DNA from 3 places in the Proteus sp. Marseille-Q3619 genome. Region 2 is predicted to be linked to each of the others. Evidence: predicted binding sites of a transcription regulator. Region 2 holds the regulator's gene; each other region holds the start of a gene.
The links. Region 2 encodes PurR, which represses purine synthesis genes. Its sites were predicted from a motif close to CANGCAAACGTTTGCNTG; they were not measured.
Positions count from the first base shown of each region.

Region 1: the regulator PurR is predicted to act here: its motif matches at 3,347-3,364, upstream of ACWPWK_RS12085 (NCS2 family permease).
Region 3: the regulator PurR is predicted to act here: its motif matches at 4,754-4,771, upstream of glyA (serine hydroxymethyltransferase).

Region 1 is NZ_CBDIMP010000001.1:2,612,158-2,618,835, forward strand. It holds gene ACWPWK_RS12070 (helix-turn-helix domain-containing protein) at 1-440, opposite strand, end outside; gene ACWPWK_RS12075 (sulfite exporter TauE/SafE family protein) at 625-1,371, shown strand; gene ACWPWK_RS12080 (MFS transporter) at 1,572-2,759, shown strand; gene ACWPWK_RS12085 (NCS2 family permease) at 3,513-4,859, shown strand; gene ACWPWK_RS12090 (GNAT family N-acetyltransferase) at 4,987-5,490, shown strand; gene ACWPWK_RS12095 (Na+/H+ antiporter) at 5,891-6,678, shown strand, end outside.
Region 2 is NZ_CBDIMP010000001.1:3,968,386-3,975,063, forward strand. It holds gene punC (purine nucleoside transporter PunC) at 1-510, opposite strand, end outside; gene punR (DNA-binding transcriptional activator PunR) at 629-1,531, shown strand; gene purR (HTH-type transcriptional repressor PurR) at 1,558-2,583, opposite strand; gene cydH (cytochrome bd-I oxidase subunit CydH) at 2,852-2,935, shown strand; gene sodB (superoxide dismutase [Fe]) at 3,073-3,651, opposite strand; gene ACWPWK_RS18600 (sulfite exporter TauE/SafE family protein) at 3,936-4,751, opposite strand; gene ACWPWK_RS18605 (Grx4 family monothiol glutaredoxin) at 5,255-5,596, shown strand; gene rnt (ribonuclease T) at 5,719-6,357, opposite strand; gene gloA (lactoylglutathione lyase) at 6,453-6,678, opposite strand, start outside.
Region 3 is NZ_CBDIMP010000001.1:900,352-907,029, forward strand. It holds gene iscR (Fe-S cluster assembly transcriptional regulator IscR) at 1-269, opposite strand, end outside; gene trmJ (tRNA (cytosine(32)/uridine(32)-2'-O)-methyltransferase TrmJ) at 401-1,129, opposite strand; gene suhB (inositol-1-monophosphatase) at 1,254-2,057, shown strand; gene ACWPWK_RS04270 (3-phenylpropionate MFS transporter) at 2,142-3,296, opposite strand; gene glyA (serine hydroxymethyltransferase) at 3,389-4,642, opposite strand; gene hmpA (NO-inducible flavohemoprotein) at 5,009-6,208, shown strand; gene ACWPWK_RS04285 (hypothetical protein) at 6,304-6,678, opposite strand, start outside.

The DNA of each region.
Region 1 (6,678 bases), 1.4 Mb from region 2:
TCATCATTATCAAAACGCATCATTAATTTACCAGAATAGACCATGATGTGTTCTTGAGTGCCATCTGCGTGAGCTGGGCTATTGATGATCGCGCCATGCTTCATTTCGATATGCCAAATTTCAGTAATATTACCGATGCCAATACGAAATTTAAACTCTTGGGCATAATCACCCACGATAGGCTTATGTCGTTCTAAACGAGGATATTCTTCTCGTGTGAAACTAAATAAATCCCCTAACGGAAAGCCAAGCGCTATTGCGATAGCCTCTAAGGTATCGATTCTAGGATTAGAATCACCCGATTCTAATTTTGACAATGCAGCCTTGGATATTCCCGATTTTCTTGATAACTCATTAAGTGACAAGTTTCGAGACTGTCTTAATTGTTTGACTTTATTACCAAGGTATTCATTCGTTTTTTTAGGAGGTTGTGGGTTCATTGCCAATTCAAAATATCGTTAGTTTAAAAGTGTTATTCCGATTAGATAATAACACTAATTAACCGTATTCGGAAAAATCAGATCCTGTTTCTGCTGTATTTTGTGAATAGTCTTACGATCACTGTTCGATTTTTAATAATTACGCTAATATCCTTCATTAAATGATAATTGTTCAAGGTTTACTATGATGGACTTGCTCAGTTGGTCTGATCTTTTTATTTGCCTACTTACCTTATTCTTTGCATATGTTATTTTCGGTATGGCTGGGTTTGGCTCTGCGTTAATTGCGGGTCCTGTATTAGCACTTTATTTACCTCTTTCAATGATAGTGCCTTTATTGGCATTAATCGATTTAAGTGCCGCCATAGTGAATGTTTTAAGAGATGGCAAACAGGCTGATTTTAAAGAGATACGCTATCTTATTCCGCTGATTATTATTGGTAGTCTGGTCGGTGCGACGATTTTATTAACCACACGACCTGATTTGCTTTCTCTTCTTTTAGGTATCTTTGCCGCTTGTTATGCCATTTATGCCTTGTTTTGGAAAAAACAAGAAAGCCAATTTTCTCAACGCTTGGTTTATCCTTTTGGGTTAATTGGTGGTGTATTTAGCGCATTGTTTGGCAGTGGTGGCTTTTTATATGCAATCTATTTATCAGGCAGAATTGCAGATAAAAACAAGTTTCGCATTACACAAACGACATTGATTGGCTTTAGCACACTAACGCGAGTGGTGATTTTCTTATTTGCAGGTATTTATTGGCAATTGGATATTCTTAAGTTAGCCGTTATTTTCTTGCCTGCTATGTTTACGGGAGTTTGGTTAGGACGAAATTTAACATTACGTATGTCGAAAGCACGATTTATGAGTGTGATTTATACCATTGTATTGGCATCAGGTACTGTGCTTATTTATCGTTATTTTTCTTAAGCGTTGTAGGATAAATGACGGTGAAGTGAGAATATTGTGAAAGGCAAAGATCTTTGTGAGTCAAACGGAGATCTTTCTCTGATTAACATTACTTTTTAAGCATGTTTATCTATTTCTTATCCCCTATAATAAAACAATATTTTATTTAATAACCTTCCTTTTATTACAGAGGTTTCTGTTATTCGCAGAAACAAAATAACATGTCACATCAAAATTATCGCCAATCTGAAGTTTTTGCGATAACAACTATCACGGTAAGTATTGGCGTTATCGGGATTGTTATCGGATTAACTATTCCGATGGTTGCACTGCGCCTTAATTTAGCGGGAATTAGTGAATCTATCATTGGACTTATTTCCGCTGCACCCGCTATTGGGATGTTAATTATTTCGCCTTTTGCTCGGCGTATTGTGCAATGGATAGGCAAACGCTTTGCCATGCTATTAGCAACCATTGTTTCTGCGATAAGCTTATTACCTTTAATGGGGAGCTTGCCTTTAGAGGTTTTATTTCCTCTACGATTAATCACTGGGATTGCCAGTGGTGTGATGATTTGTTTAGGTGAAACGTGGATTAATGAGCTTTCACCAGATAATAAACGTGGGCGGATTTTAGCGGTATATACTACGGTATTTACTATTAGCCAGTTATTAGGGCCTTCAATTATTGCGCTTTATGGCGTCGCAGATAAGACACCTATTTTAATTAGTGTCTTTATTCATATTATCTCTATTGTCCTGTTTTTAATGATGGATCAGAAAACAGGCGATAAATTACCGAAAGATACGCAAGAGCCTAATTTTTCTATTATCCGCTTTGTTAAAGTAGCACCCGCAATCTGTGGTGGTATTGTTTTCTTTGCTTTTTTTGATGGCACCGTACTTTCTATGTTTCCTATTTATGGCCTAAGTATGGGACACACTGAAGCTATTGCCGCAATGATGATAAGCGCTATTTTAGCGGGTGATGCCATTATGCAAATGCCATTTGGCTGGCTTGCTGATCATATGAACAGAACACAGTTATATCGAATTTGTGGTGTAGTGACTTTACTTGCAAGCTTATTATTACCTATCACTATGTCTCACACGTTGCTGATTTGGCCTTTATTACTGGTACTGGGTGCAACAGCTGGTGCGATATACACCATTGCGTTGGTACAAATAGGGCAATATTTCTCAGGCAATGATCTGATGGTTGCTAATGCGTCGGCTGCGATGTTATGGGGAATAGGTAATTTATCAGGACCTTTGCTGGCTGGCGCGATGTCAGAAATTTCTTCATCTTCACTACCATTCTTATTGGTTGCTATGACAGGTTTATTCTTAGTTTCAACGATGGAACGTTGGAACCTTGGTGTTGAAGCACTCAATAGTAGCTCATCTTAATATTATTTCTTCTCTATCGTATTCCGTTTAGGGTCAAAGGAATGCGATAGAGGAAGCCTTTCTTTTCTCGATTTCTAAATATTAAATATTAAAAATTTATCTTATCGTTTTTTATAAATTATTATGATTATCTTTCGTAATTGTAACCATTTTAAAATTTATTAAGAATAATCTAGAAATACTTATACAAAACAGAAAATTGTTTGCTAAAACTGCGCCTACTCATCTAACGTTAGAAGTAGAAGGTGACACTATCTTCAGACAAAAATAATGAATACTGCAAATCGTTAATCGCCACACATTGGGAACGGGAGGTATTATTTATTTAAGTAACTTATTAAAGTTACTAATAATAGATAAATATACCTAGTTATCATGTCGTTTAATATAAATTCAATAAAAACAATCCATTAAGTTATTTTTTCTACTGTGAGATAAACATGATATTGGATGATTGTACAAAAGTAGAATGATGAGGAAAGTCGGTAGCTGCTTTCCTCTTTTTCTTTTTTCTAACTTTAAATTATCTTTTTATGACATTTTTATTAAAAATGTATTTTTTCGCTTGATTCTTACCCTAAAAGCACCAGATAATCGTTTGCGTCAAATTCTCTCACTCAATCCACACGAAAAACCAAACGTTTGCTTTTGACTCCCTCTTAAGATTTTTCATCGACAAGAGGTTATTCTAATTGATACGTAATCGTTTTCGTTTTTTTGGAGAGTGAACCGTTTTTATGTCAGAGGAAAGTAATGTCTGCTAATCAATCAGCAAGCACAGGTAAACTGGATAGCTATTTTAAACTTACAGCACGCGGCACAACTGTTCGCAAAGAAATGATCGCTGGTTTGACGACATTTCTGGCTATGGTGTATTCCGTTATTGTTGTTCCTAGTATGTTAGGACAAGCCGGTTTTCCACATACAGCGGTTTTTATTGCAACCTGTTTAGTCGCGGGATTAGGCTCCCTTCTAATGGGATTGTGGGCAAATCTTCCTATGGCAATTGGTTGTGCTATTTCATTAACAGCATTTACCGCTTTTAGCTTGGTCTTGGGACAAAACATCTCTGTGCCCGTTGCATTAGGTGCCGTGTTTTTAATGGGGTGTTTATTCACCGTTTTCTCATTAACTGGCATTCGCACTTGGATCTTAAAAAATATTCCAATTGGTATCGCACATGGTGCAGGAATAGGGATTGGGCTTTTTCTGCTTTTAATCGCAGCAAACAGTGTTGGATTAGTGGTTAAAAACCCATTTGATGGTTTGCCTGTCGCAATGGGTAAATTTACATCATTTTCTGTTCTGATGTCACTTGCTGGATTGGCCGCTATTTTCGGATTAGAAAAACGTAAAGTACCGGGTGGCGTGCTATTAGTGATTGTGGCTATTTCGATTATCGGCCTTATTTTTGATCCTAATGTAAAATATCAAGGTATCTTTAAAATGCCTCAATTAGGTGAAGATGGACTTTCTTTATTGTTTGCAATGGATATTAAAGGTGCCTTACAGCCATTGGTATTACCAAGTGTTCTTGCGTTAGTGATGACTGCCATTTTTGATGCTACTGGGACTATTCGCGCTGTTGCAGGTCAAGCAAACTTATTAGATAAACGCGGGCAGATTATTAATGGCGGAAAAGCGCTGACTTCTGACTCTGTCAGTAGTATTTTTGCGGGTGTTATTGGTGCTGCACCAGCTGCGGTTTATGTTGAATCAGCCGCAGGAACAGCGGCTGGTGGTAAAACAGGATTAACCGCAACAGTAGTCGGTATTTTATTTTTACTGATCCTTTTCTTATCGCCTCTTTCTTATTTAGTTCCTGCTTATGCAACGGCACCTGCGTTAATGTATGTGGGTTTATTGATGCTAGGTAATGTCACTAAGTTAGATTTCAGTGATTTTGTTGATGCAATGTCAGGCATGGTGTGTGCTGTATTTATTGTTTTAACTTGTAATATCGTCACAGGTATTATGTTAGGTTTCGGATGTTTGGTGATTGGTCGTATATTTGCAGGTGAATGGCGTAAACTCAATATTGGCACAGTATTAATTACTATTGCTCTAGTGGCATTTTATGCGGGTGAGTGGGCAATTTAATTTAAATAATCGGTTTTAAAGACAAAAGGCGGAATATATTTTTATTCCGCCTTTTTGCTATTTATTTCTCTACTTTTATTCGCTATTGTCGAAATTAAATCTAGTAATTAAATAGTTGGTAGAAGATATGCAAGAAATAAAAATACGCCATAGTGAACCTGACGACGCATCAGCAATTCAACAACTATATACACATCCTGATTTATATATTTGCACTTGCCAATTTCCTTATCCTTCAGTCACGATGTGGAAAAAAAGATTACTTGAATTTTCAGAACAAAATATCCCTAATTTTGTTGCAACTATTGATGGCCAAGTCGCGGGACATTTAGCACTGATAATCGATAATCATCCTCGTCGTCGCCACATTGTGAGTTTTGGTCTTGGCGTTGGTGCTGAATATTCCGGAAAAGGCGTTGGTAAATTACTTATCAATACAGCAATTGATTATGCTTTCAATTGGTTAGCAGCCACACGATTAGAATTAGAAGTGTATTCAGACAACGAAAGAGGCTTACATCTGTATAAGAAATTGGGTTTTGAAGTTGAAGGTATACGCCGTAAAGCTGCTTTTAGAGAAGGTAAATATTGTGATGTTGTCATGATGTCGATGTTAAGAACAATTGAATAATCATTAGCATTACGAGTTAGCTCTCAAATTTAATCGCTATTGTCATTTATCTATTATTTTTTATCTAATTACTTAACGTTTTACGTTTTTATACGGTCTATTACATTGTTTAGACTGAAAAAGAGGAATAAAAACGTATGCTTTCTATAATTAATGCCGTTAATAAATAGAGAGCAATAAATAGCGTACAATGTGCGGTGTTAGATACGATTAGTCTTAATTTTTAAATATTCTCACAGAGTCTGAGTGGGATCTGTTTAAAATAAGCAGAGATGCATAGATAAAGAAATGTATGATGCGCGAATTTTACATAATATGTTTCTTTATCGTTCGGTAGGTTTTCCTTTTATAAGGGAAAGAGGTCAGGTTTTCAGGATAAAAATAGGCATGTAAGGGTAACATGGAAATTTTCTTTACTATTTTGATTTTAATACTGGTGGTTTCAGTTTCGGGAGTTATCACAAAATTAATTCCCTTTCGTGTTCCGTTACCATTAATACAGATTGTGATAGGGGCTTTATTGGCATGGCCTCAGTTTGGTTTACATGTCACTTTTGATCCTGAATTATTCCTCGTTCTATTGATACCGCCTTTACTTTTTGTTGATGGTTGGAAAACACCGACACGAGAATTTATCCAGAATGGGCGTGAGATTTTTATTCTTGTGCTTGTTTTAGTCATGGTGACCGTTGTTGGTATCGGTTATCTGATTTATTGGATGATGCCAAGTATTCCCCTGATTTCGGCATTTGCATTGGCGGCAGTACTTTCGCCAACGGATGCGGTCGCACTCTCTTCCATTGTTGGTAAAGGGCGAATACCAAAACGAATTATGGGCATCTTAGAGGGTGAGGCATTAATGAATGATGCTTCAGGTCTGGTTGCCTTGAAATTTGCGGTTGCTGTGGCAATGGGAACGATGGTGTTTACTGTTGGTGGTGCAACCCTTGAATTCTTTAAAGTCGCCGTTGGCGGATTACTGGCAGGTATCGGTGTCACCTTAGTTTACAGTAAATCTCTGCGATTAATGAGTCGTTGGAGCGGAGACGATCCTGCTACACAAATCGTCTTTATGTTGCTGCTGCCTTTTGCCTCTTATCTTATTGCGGAACATATTGGTTTTTCAGGTATTTTAGCGGCTGTTGCTGCCGGTATGACTATCAGTAAATCAGGCGTTATCAGAAATGC
Region 2 (6,678 bases):
AATCATACGCCAGCCACCGTGATTTAATAACGAAGCACCGATTAAAGGTGCAAGTGCTGGTGATAATGCAACCAGTGGCATAATTAAAGCAAAAACGTGCTGAGCGCGAGATTCATCAAAACGGTCGATGACAAGAGCTTGCCAAATAACAGCGGCAGAGCAAACACCGAAAGCTTGTAGGAAGCGCATAGCAAGTAAGCCAGTTGCACTCTCAACCCACAGCATACCAAGACAGCCTAAAGAGAAAAGGCTTAAACCAATAAGTAGAATAGGTTTACGACCGACTTTGTCAGAAAGAGGTCCCCAAAGTAATTGAGCAACAGCAAAGCCAAATAAAAAGATACTTAAGCTATTACTAATAGCACCTTCGCTGATAGAGAGTTCACGCTGCATCATACCAAATGCAGGTAAGTACATATCAATAGCTAAGTAACCTAGCATACTCAAACCCGCTAGGTACACCATAAAGCTCATAGGTGTTTTTGATTGTGTGGAAGTTTTAGAATTCATTTTATTTTCTATGCTATGTGATGTAGAACATTTTATGTATTGTAACTAAGACCTATTTTACTTGTGAAACGGGAATATTTGGTTAATGCTGTGAAAAATTTTCAAAGGAATAAACTCTATGTGGTCAGAATACTCTTTAGAAGTTGTTGATGCAGTTGCAAGAACAGGAAGTTTTAGCTCCGCTGCTCAAGAATTGCACAGAGTGCCATCCGCCGTTAGTTACACTGTTCGGCAATTAGAGGAATGGCTTGCCGTTCCTTTGTTTGAGCGCCGTCACCGTGATGTAGAATTAACCGATGCAGGTAAAATTTTCATCAAAGAAGCACGATCTGTTATCAAAAAAATGAATGACACTCGGCATCTTTGTCAACAAGTTTCTAATGGGTGGCGCGGTCAATTTAGTATAGCAGTTGATTGCATTGTTAAACCTGAAAGAACACAACAACTTATTCTCGATTTCTACCGCCATTTTCCTGATATTGAGCTGTATGTCTACCCTGAAGTGTTTAATGGCGTATGGGACTCCTTAGTTAATGGTCGTGTTGATTTAGCGATTGGTGCAACAAGAGCCTCACCAATTGGTGAACGTTATAGTTTTAGAGATATGGGATTTATGCCTTGGCGCTGTGTTTGTCATGTTGATCACCCTTTAGCGAAAGCACAACATCCATTAACGGATGATGAGATGCGACCTTATCCAAGTTTATGCTTAGAAGATACTTCACGCAGTTTACCAAAGCGTGACACTTGGGCGCTAAATAATCAGCGTAGAATGGTTGTTCCGACATGGGATATGGGGCTTGAATGCTTGTTAGCGGGATTATGCGTAGGAATGGTGCCTTGGCATCGTGCTGAACCTTTAATTGAACAAGGTAAGCTGGTTACTTTACAACTGGCACAACCATTGCCAGACAGCCCATGCTGCCTGACGTGGGTCGATAAAAGTGAATCACCCGCTTTGACATGGTTGTTAGATTATCTTGGAGATAGCCAAACCTTAAATGAGGAATGGCTTCGCTAGAAATCAGATAGCCGAATAAATCTGAATTAACGACGGTAGTCAATAAAAGGACCGTCAGCAACTGAACGGCGCTCAACTAATCGTGGATGAACTTCGATTGTTTGGGCGTCTTCGCGTTTGTTGACGATGCGATCAAGCAACATTGACAAAGCCATTTGACCTAAACGCTCTTTTGGCTGGTGGACTGTGGTTAATGCTGGCGTAAAATAACGCGCATTACGAATATTGTCGTAACCCACAATGGAAATATCGAAAGGAACACGTAAACCTAGCTCATCAGCGGCACAAATTGCGCCCATTGCCATCACATCACCACCACAAAAAACAGCAGTAGGGCGATGTTTTTGATTTAGCATCTGATACATGGCTTTATAACCAGATTCTGGCTCAAAGTCGCCTTGTACAATCCACTCATCTTTTACTGTGATTTTTGCTTCTTCCATGGCTTTTAAGAAACCTTGTAAGCGACCACCACCGGTATTACGTTCTAATGGACCAGGGATAATACCAATATCACGATGACCACGTTCAATAAGGTAACGACCCGCAATATAGCCACCATGAAAAGCATTATCGATAATCGTATCGGTAAAGTCACCACGCGCCTTACCCCAATCCATGACAACCATTGGAATATTACGATAGCCTTCTAACAGTGTCAGAAGGTGATCGGGGTATTCAGAACACATGACTAATAACCCATCAACACGTTTTTGTGCCAGCATCGCTAAATAGGCTTTTTGTTTATCGAGGTTATTATGTGAATTACATAAAATCAGTGTGTAGCCTTTGCTATAACAACTATTTTCAACAGCTTCAATCACTTCAGCAAAGTAAGGAGCTTCACTGGACGTGGCTAACAGGCCAATAGATTTGGTGTGATTGACTTTTAAACTACGCGCAACGGCACTAGGCGAATAATTTAATTCTTTTATAGCGGCCCAAACTGCTGCCCGTGTGTTCTCAGCAACAAAACGTGTTTTGTTGATCACATGAGAAACAGTCGTGGTTGATACGCCTGCGCGTTTTGCCACGTCTTTTATTGTTGCCATGGTGTGGAAAACTCCTGACCTTCATTGGTCTCTTTTATCTAATTTTATGGTTTAACTGCCAGTATAGTCATACATAGGGCAAACACTGGCAATAATTTAGCGATTAGCTGTGAATTTTGTATGATCTAGCTCAAAAGTGAAAGTATTAATCAATGTTATAAATTGTGCACTAGTCGCTATTTTAGCAAATTTTGATATGTGATAATAATTAACCATGACAAGGTTATGGTTAAAAAAGTGTATTATAATCATTTTGAGGGAGAAATAGATGGATACGGATCTGAAATTTGGTTTGAGTACAGCAGTAGCAGCGCTTGTTATGATTGTTTTATTTTCGACTATGTTGTTCTAATCACTGCTTTATAGAATATCCGATCAATTTAAATAATAGATTATCGAATATCTGAATATAACAAAGGGCTCAAGGCCCTTTGTTATTTTGTCACCAAAAATGAATCTCAATCACTCACCTTTGATTATCAAGCTCAATTAAGCAAGGTTAGCTTCAACAAATGACCAGTTAACCAGTGCCCAGAACTCTTCTAAATATTTAACGCGCGCATTACGGTAGTCGATGTAGTAAGCATGTTCCCATACGTCTACTGTTAACAGTGGTTTGTCTGCGCCTGAAACTGGAGTAGCAGCATTAGACGTGTTAACAATCGCAACTGAACCGTCTGCTTTTTTAACTAACCAAGTCCAACCTGAACCGAAGTTTTTAGCTGCCGCATCATTAAATTGCTTTTTGAACTCTTCAAAAGAGCCGAATGCTTTGTTGATAGCATCAGCAACTTTACCTGTTGGTGCGCCGCCTGCATTTGGTGCTAAACAGTTCCAGTAGAAAGTGTGGTTCCATACTTGAGCTGCATTATTAAAGATACCACCATCAGTAGATTTGATGATTTCTTCTAAGGATTTGCTTTCTAAATCAGTACCTTTAACCAGGTTATTTAAATTGGTTACGTAAGTTTGGTGGTGTTTGCCGTAGTGATATTCTAAAGTTTCTTTAGAGATGTGTGGCTCAAGAGCATCTAACGCATAAGGTAATTTTGGTAATTCGAAAGACATTGCGTACTCCTTTAAACTATCTATTTCGGGTTTTGTGCCTGAAATCATTCCATCAAAATCATTTGAATTGATAGAATGAGGCAAATGAATCACTAAGTTGTTACTATTTTGCTAATTATTTTAACAAAAATCTGCTGAAATAACAGCTAAATATCTTTTATCTATAGTTATAAGCCATATAGATTAATTATACTCATAAGAGTATATCCCACAGAGCAACTCGTAAAGCAGTAAAATATCGACTGTGTTTAGAGCCTATATCCTCTGATTGTTGCATTTTCTGCTTACTCTATCATCAGTGTATACATCATTTTCACTACGACTAAGAATAGAAATAATGCAAATATTTGGCGAACTCTTGGAATAGGTAGGCGATAAGCAACTTTTACACCGACAGGGGCGAAGAGAATGCTGGTAATGCTTATTCCAATAAAGGCAGGTAAATAAACAAAGCCTAAATAATAGTCATCAATATTTGTTTGATTCCAACCATAGATAATACCCATGATTGTGCCAATGGAAGCGATGATGACACCAATCATTGAAGAGGTTGCAATACATTTGCGTGTATTAAATCCCCAATGACTTAAAAGAGGAATGGTGATAGTCCCACCAGCAATGCCGATAAAGCTGGATATAAAGCCAATTAAAGAGCCACCACTGGTTAATGCCGGTTTTGAAACAACAGGATCTTTCACATTTTCTATGCGTTCTGCTTCTTTCTTTTTGGTTAATAATCCATAGATGGTATATACCATGAAAATACAGAACACGATTTGCAATATCGTGTTTGACATTTTTTGTACCAGAAATGTCCCAACAAGCATACCAATGATAGTGCCGATAGATAATAGAGGAAATTGCTGCCATAAAATGGCTTTATGTTTGTTATGTGAATACGCTGAAGATGCTGTGGAAAATATAATGACAGAGAACGAGGTAGATAAGGCAATTTTCATCACCATATCTGTTGGGATAGCTTGTTGACTCACTACATACATAACTACTGGAACAATGATTGCACCGCCTCCTATGCCAAGTAGTCCAGCAAAAAAGCCAGTGATACATCCCACTAAAAGAAACAGCAAAATCATATCCATAGTTAATACTCATCAAGGTTTATAACAAACTTATTTATATACATTATATCCTTTTAATAAAGTAGCGTTTTATCTTAATGTATAGATTATGAAATTTAATATATTGATTTTGATATAAAAGTGACTTGTTCTTTTCTTCTTGCTTATTCTATAAACCAACACCACCTAAAGCCGTTGTTATTTCATTTCATAATAAAGCAGTGCTTTATATACTTTAAAATCAAGTGAAGAAAAAATGCGCTTAAAATTAAGAAAGGAAAAACTGCAAAAATAAAAAGGGAGCTAATAGGATAAAACACACTCATAACCATCGGTAACGCATTGATTTATTTTTTATGCTTTATTGTGTTTTTTCTCATCAATAATCTCATAGATTAATACCAACTTATTGTTTTATATCGAGAACTAAACTTATATAGAGGTTTCTAATATAAAGTGGTATTCTTCTTTCATGTTTTCCCCTATAAAGCATATCGAATATAAAAGGCTGTAAGGACTTACAAATGACGACTATTGAAAAAATTGAACGCCAGATCAATGAAAACCCAATTATTTTATACATGAAAGGTTCACCAAAATTACCAAGTTGTGGTTTTTCTGCTCAGGCAGTTCAAGCTATCTCTGCTTGTGGTGAGCGTTTTGCGTATGTTGATATCTTGCAAAACCCAGATATTCGTGCAGAACTACCAAAATATGCACACTGGCCAACCTTCCCACAATTATGGGTAGATGGTGAATTAGTCGGTGGATGTGACATTATTTTAGAAATGTATCAGCGCGGTGAATTACAGAAGTTATTAAAAGAGACTGCTGATAAATACCGTGGTGAAGAAGAAGCACAGTAATTAATTTTTATTGTTTCGGTATTGAAACGCATAAAAATAATGAGATCTTCGATAAAAAAGCCAGTTCATCATTGAACTGGCTTTTTTCTGTTATTCATAAATGTATCAGCGAAATCATAGTTTCAAGGTGTAGGCAATGGCCATCCACCAAGCTTTTTCCAACGGTTAACTAATTCACAAAAAAGTAATGATGTGCGATTAGTATCGTATAATGCACCGTGCGCTAATTTGCTATCAAAGGGAATGCCAGCAGTGATGCAGGCTTTAGCCAAAATTGTCTGCCCTAATACCAATCCACTTAAAGCCGCTGTATCAAAGGTGGCAAAAGGGTGAAAAGGATTACGTTTTAATCCAGCACGCTCAGCAGCAGCCATCACAAAGCTGTGATCAAAATTTGCATTATGAGCGACAATAATAGCGCGATTACAATCTGCATCCTTCATTCCTTTACGTACCATTTTAAAAATGGCATGAAAGGCTTCATATTCACTGACTGCGCCACGTAAAGGATTAGTTGGATCAATACCTGTAAACTCTAAGGCTGCTGGCTCTAAATTAGCCCCTTCAAAGGGTTCAACATGAAAATGTAATGTGTTATCAGGTTTTAGCCAACCTTGCTCATCCATTTTTAGTGTAATGGCGGCGATTTCAAGTAAACCGTCTGTTTTCGCATTAAATCCACCTGTTTCAACATCAATGACAACAGGGTAGTAACCCCGAAAACGGTTACAAAGCTTATTGGGATTATTTATATCAGGCATTAAGTTGTACTTATCCGATAAAAATAGAATATCGGAAATTGATAATCAGTAAGGCCAGAAAGATACACATGTTATCTTTCTGGTTTTAATAAATATTAGTTACCTAGAGCGTGACTTGCACTTTTGTTTTCGATGAGCTCGATTTTATATCCATCAGGATCTTCAACAAAAGCAATAATTGTTGAGCCACCTTTTACTGGACCCGCATCACGGGTAACATTACCGCCAGCTTGGCGAATGGCTTCACAGGTTGCGGCAACATCATCAACACCTAATGCTACATGCCCAAAAGCGGTTCCCATTTCGTAGCTGTTTACACCC
Region 3 (6,678 bases), 3.1 Mb from region 2:
GTAGCATCGACAGATTCATCAACCGCAGAAATAACTTGAGCAACAAAAATTTGCCCTGCATCACGGCCTAATAAATAGCCGCCACCAGGACCACGAACACTTGCGACTAATTCATTTTTGCGCAAACGTGAGAAAAGCTGCTCAAGATAAGAAAGGGAAATCCCTTGACGCTCTGAAATATCAGCGAGGGGGACAGGGCCTTGCTGTGAATGCAATGCAACATCAAGCATTGCAGTAACTGCGTAACGCCCTTTTGATGTCAGTCTCATAACAAATACTCCGTGGTGAACAATAATCAAATTGTGTCATTCCCGAGTAATTTAGTCAACTATTTATCCGAGTGTTTTAGTCAAGTATTATACTCAGCCAAAAGTTGACTTAAGTTAATCAACTTTGTCCTCTATTTCTTAGCCCATTTCTCAACTGACGTCAGAATACCACGTAAGATATGAAGCTCTTGTGTTTCTGGGCGCGCACGCGTAAATAGACGACGTAAACGGCTCATCACTTGTCCCGGATGTTTAGGGCGAATAAAGCCAGATTCATTAAGCACCTGTTCTAAGTGAACGTAAAAACGTTCTATATCATCAGCTGGTGGATAATCAATCTCTGATGGGTTATTTTCCTCTTGTTTTTCTTCTTGGGCAAGTGCTGCCATACGAATTTCATAACTAACAAGCTGAACAGCCATCGCTAAATTTAAAGAACCATATTCTGGATTAGTCGGAACATACAGATGAAAATCACATTTTTGTAATTCTTCATTGGTTAAACCTGTGCGTTCACGGCCAAAAATAATAGCAACAGGCTTATTTTTAGCTTCCATGACACAGCGCTCACCACATTCACGCGGTGCAAGCATTGGCCAAGAAAGTGTACGGCTACGGGCACTTGTTCCTATGACTAAACCACAGCCTTCAATCGCTTCATCGATACTATTAACAATATGTGCATTGCCAATAACATCACTTGCACCCGCTGATAGGGCAATAGAATGCGAATCTGGTTTTTCTTTTGGATTAACAAAATAAAGATTGGTTAATCCCATAGTTTTCATAGCTCGAGCTGTAGAGCCCATATTGCCTGTATGCGAGGTTTCTACAAGGATGATGCGAATATTTTCTAACATTGATTTCTTGTTAATTGCTTTGTGATCTATCTATTTTATCACAATTGTAGCCAGAAACACGAATGCCTGTTATACTCTGGCACGTTTTTTATCCCCGTTCTTTAACATCTTGTGGAAGATAACCATGCATCCGATGCTGAATATTGCCATACGTGCCGCACGTAAGGCTGGTAATTTAATCGCCAAAAATTACGAAAATCCTGAATCTGTAGAGACTAATCAGAAAGGTACCAATGATTTTGTCACTAACGTTGACCGTGACGCAGAACAAGCAATCATTGAAATCATCCGTAAATCTTATCCAAAACACACCATTATTACGGAAGAAAGTGGCGAGTTACTCGGTGAAGATCACGACATACAATGGGTTATTGATCCACTTGATGGCACGACTAACTTCATTAAACGTCTTCCACACTTCTCTGTTTCTATTGCTGTACGCATTAAAGGCCGTACTGAAGTGGCTGTTGTTTACGATCCTATGCGTAACGAATTATTCTCAGCCGTTCGTGGTCAAGGCGCACAATTAAATGGTTATCGTCTGCGTGGATCTAATGCTCGCGATTTAGATGGTGCTGTTCTTGCGACTGGTTTTCCATTCAAAAGCAAGCAACATTCAGCTGCTTACATGAACATGTTAGGCAAACTGTTTGTACCTTGTGCTGATTTCCGTCGCACAGGTTCAGCAGCATTAGATTTAGCTTATGTTGCCGCAGGTCGTGTTGATGGTTTCTTTGAGATTGGCTTAAAACCTTGGGATTTCTTAGGTGGCGAATTAATCGCTCGTGAAGCAGGTGCTATTGTTTCTGACTTTACAGGTAACCATGGCTACCTACAAACAGGTAATATTGTTGCAGGTAACCCTCGTGTTGTCAGAGCATTATTAGCTGAAATTCGTAGCGAATTAACAGATGCATTAAAACGTTAATCTCGTTGATACGAATAAAATATAAAAGAAAAAGACCATAATATTATGGTCTTTTTTATTGCACTTTTTCTTATGTAGAACAAGTTAACTATTTTGAGGTTTAACTTGAGGTCTTATAAACATCGCAGGAATAGTTAATGCGGCCATTAACCAGAAAATTAATGATTCTTGATTTGGCAGTTTCTCATATAGCCAACCTGAAACTATCGTCATAATCGCAATACTTCCTCCCATTGCTAAAGCAGAATAAACGGCTTGCAAGCGAATAATTTCATGCTCTTGACGCGCACTAATAAAGCGCATAGCGGCTAAATGGCATACTGTAAACGTACCACTATGTAAGATTTGCACAACAATAAGCGCGGGTAATGCGGTGAAACTCCCCATTAATCCCCAACGTAAAAGCCCAGCAAAAGCAGAAAGTAAAAGTAGATTTCTTGCGCTCCAACGACGGAATAAACGATGGCTCAGCATAAAAACAACCACCTCTGAAACCACACCTAATGACCAAAGATAGCCGATTGTTGCGGTGTCATACCCTGCTTTTTCCCAATAAAGCGCGCTAAAACCATAATACGCTGCGTGTGCGCCTTGCAGTAAAGAGACACATAACAGAAAACGCCAAACTGGCCCATCTGAAATGAGTTTCATAAAGGACACATTGCTGTGTTCTGCTTTTTTCACTTTACCCTGTGGCATAACTTTAGGGCGGAGCATAGATGTCAGGAATAGTGCAAAAGTACTGGCAATCAATCCATAAAGAATAATGGGATGCCCAAAAGCATCAATTAAAACACCTAGCAATGATGAGCTAATAATAAAAGCGATTGAACCCCAAACGCGAATTTTTCCATAATCAAAAGGAAACTGTTTTTGCCACGTTCCTGCTAGAGAATCTCCTAAAGGCACCATAGGTGAAAAGAAAACGTTAAATCCTGTCATCACAAAGAATAACCATGCCCAATGGCTACCCATCATAAATGCAACAGTAAAAAGTAATGAGAGAAAAGCAAATAATCTCAATGCAGTGATAAGTTTTGACGGATCTTTTACCGCAGGCGTTAAAATTAGGCTACCAACAAAACGTGCGGTTAAACCTACACCTAATAACAGACCTATCATTGCCGGATCGACACCCTCTCCTTTTAGCCATATGGACCAAAAAGGTAAAAAGATGCCGTATGAAAAGAAATAGGTAAAATAATCTAAGGCAAGCCACAATGTTGATGGAATAACCATCCAATCCCCCATTTTTAAGATGCAAAAAAACCCGCCAAGAACAAGTTCTCGAAGCGGGCTTGTACAACGGGTTTTATTATATCGTTACAAACTTATGCGTAAACTGGAAATTTAGCGCAGATATCCAAGACTTTTTGTTTCACTTTCTCAATGTTCGCTTCATCATTGATATTATCAAGGACATCACACATCCAACCGGCTAATTCACGAGCTTCCGCCTCTTTAAAACCACGACGCGTAATCGCAGGAGAACCGATACGAACACCAGAAGTTACAAATGGACTACGTGGATCATTTGGTACGCTGTTTTTGTTAACAGTGATATTTGCACGACCCAGTGCAGCATCTGCATCTTTACCTGTAATATCTTTGTCGACTAAATCTAATAAAAACAGGTGGTTTTCAGTTCCGCCAGACACTACTTTATAACCGCGATCTAAGAAAACTTCTACCATTGCTTTCGAGTTTTTAGCAACTTGTTGCTGATAAACTTTAAATTCTGGTTCCATAGCTTCTTTTAATGCTACCGCTTTACCTGCAATAACATGCATTAAAGGGCCACCTTGAGAGCCAGGGAATACAGCAGAGTTCAGTTTTTTATAAAACTCTTCGTCGCCACCTTTAGCAAGGATAAGACCACCGCGTGGGCCTGCTAAGGTTTTGTGAGTTGTTGTTGTAACAACATGTGCATGAGGGACTGGGTTAGGATAAACACCAGCAGCAACCATACCTGCTACGTGTGCCATATCAACAAATAAGAATGCACCAATGCTATCTGCAATTTCACGCATTTTAGCCCAATCAACCAGACCAGAATAAGCAGAGAAACCACCGATGATCATTTTTGGTTGATGTTTTTTAGCCTGAATAGCAATATCTTCGTAATCAATTTTACCTGATTCATCAATACCATAAGGTACTATGTTATACAGTTTACCAGAAAAGTTAACTGGTGAACCATGAGTTAAGTGACCACCTTGCGCTAGGTTCATACCTAAAACGGTATCGCCTGGTTTTAATAATGCCATATAGACTGCGGCATTCGCTTGAGAGCCTGAGTGAGGCTGTACGTTAGCGTAATCTGCACCAAATAATGCTTTTGCACGATCGATAGCCAGTTGCTCTACAACATCCACATACTCACAACCACCGTAGTAACGTTTACCCGGATAGCCTTCAGCATATTTATTTGTCAGCTGAGATCCCTGCGCCTGCATAACACGAGGGCTGGTATAGTTTTCAGAAGCAATAAGTTCGATGTGCTCTTCTTGACGAGTCACTTCACCTTCCATTGCATTCCATAATTCTGGATCGTAATCAGCAATATTCATTTCACGTTTTAACATTCACATCTCCTGACTCAGCTAACTTCACTAAAGACAAACTCCCATGCGGGAGAAAGAATGGCATACAGTGTAAACTCTTTTTCTTCATTGAGATAGCCCCTAATGAAAAAATACGCAATCGTTTGCCATCCAACTATAACAGCATATTATTACTTTTTAACAACCTCATTTTATCCTGTACTTATTCCTCTTTTTGAGGTGCATCTCGCCTTATTTTGCAAACACCCCGCATCATTCTCTAAGAATTGAGATTTTTTGTTAAAAAATAAAAACAGAGATTTACAAAATACTCAAAAAGAGATAAGTTGCATATAAAATACAATTTATAAAAATTCACAATAAACTGAAAATTTTTCAGGAGCAATTATGTTAGATGCACAAACTATCGCGACAATTAAATCAACAATTCCCCTCATTGCTAAAACAGGCCCTGCGTTAACTGCCCATTTTTATGATCGAATGTTTTCTCGCCACCCAGAATTAAAAGATATTTTCACCATGAGCCATCAAAGCAGTGGTGCACAACGTGAAGCTTTATTTAATGCGATATGCGCTTATGCAACGAATATTGAAAATTTAGCCACCATTTTGCCTGCCGTTGAAAAAATTGCACAAAAACACACCAGTTTAAATATTCTTCCTGAACACTATCCCATCGTCGGTGAAAATTTATTAGCAACAATTGATGAGATGTTTAATCCAGGGCAAGAAGTGCTAGATGCTTGGGGGGCGGCTTATCAAATATTGGCTGATGTCTTTATCAATCGCGAAGAACAAATTTATCAACAAAAAGAACAAACAAATGGAAGTTGGAGAGGATTACGAAACTTTAAAGTTAAACATAAAGTAAAACAAAGTGATGTAATTACCAGTTTTGAATTAGAGCCTGAAGATGGACTTGCGGTTACTCCTTATCAAGCAGGGCAATATTTAAGCATTTATATCCGTGATGAACATCTTGAAAACCAAGAAATACGTCAATATTCATTAACTCACTCTTCAAATAATAAAACCTATCGCATCGCAGTAAAACGCGAAGATAAAGGTATTTTATCGAATTTTCTGCATGACCATATTCAAGAAGGTGATACTTTACAAGTCGCCGCACCAGGGGGCGATTTCTATTTAGATGTGTCACCAACAACACCTGTAACCTTAATTTCAGCAGGTGTGGGTTTAACGCCAATGCTATCTATGTTACACACACTTTCAGCTCATAAAGCTAATATCAATTGGTTACATGCAGCTGAACATGGTGGTGTTCATGCTTTTAAAGATGAAGTTAATCAAGTCGGCAATCAACTTTCACATTATCAACAAGCGATATGGTATCGCACGCCACGAGCGGAAGACGTGCAAAATAAAGATTATCAATTCGAAGGCTTAATGACATTAAAACAAGTTGAAGATTGGTTAACTATTCCTGATATGCATTTCTATTTTTGTGGTCCATTACCTTTTATGCAATCTGTTGCTAAGCAACTTATTGAATTAGGTATTAATAGTGAAAAACTTCATTATGAATGTTTTGGTCCTCATGCTGTTATTACACAAGATTTACAGTAAAAATACTTTCATTAAAGTTCGATTTTAAATTGAATAAAAAAAACGCTGATAGAGTTATATTTATCGGCGTTTTTATTAGCTATTTCACTGCCTTTTTATGATCGATATTTTTTTTCAATCGCCGCAGGAATAACATGATCTTTAGCAGAAAGACCGTACCAAATAACACTAATTAAGCAGAGCGTATAACCAAATAATTCACTGCCCTCTTCCACCATGTTTTTAACAGCACGGTTATAATCCTCACCCAATAATTTATGCCAAAGTATTCCCATTCCAAATAAACGAGAGAACAGTAAAACACATAATAGACCAGCAACTAACATTCCATGGCTTGGATGAGTAATAAAGTGAATTAAGCCTTTTAACGTTCTCTTGCCTTCTCTAATTGCAATAGCAATACAAATAAACGTTACCGTTAGAGCGAACCAAACCCAAGAGCCGTGTGCAATCTGATCAAATACACCATC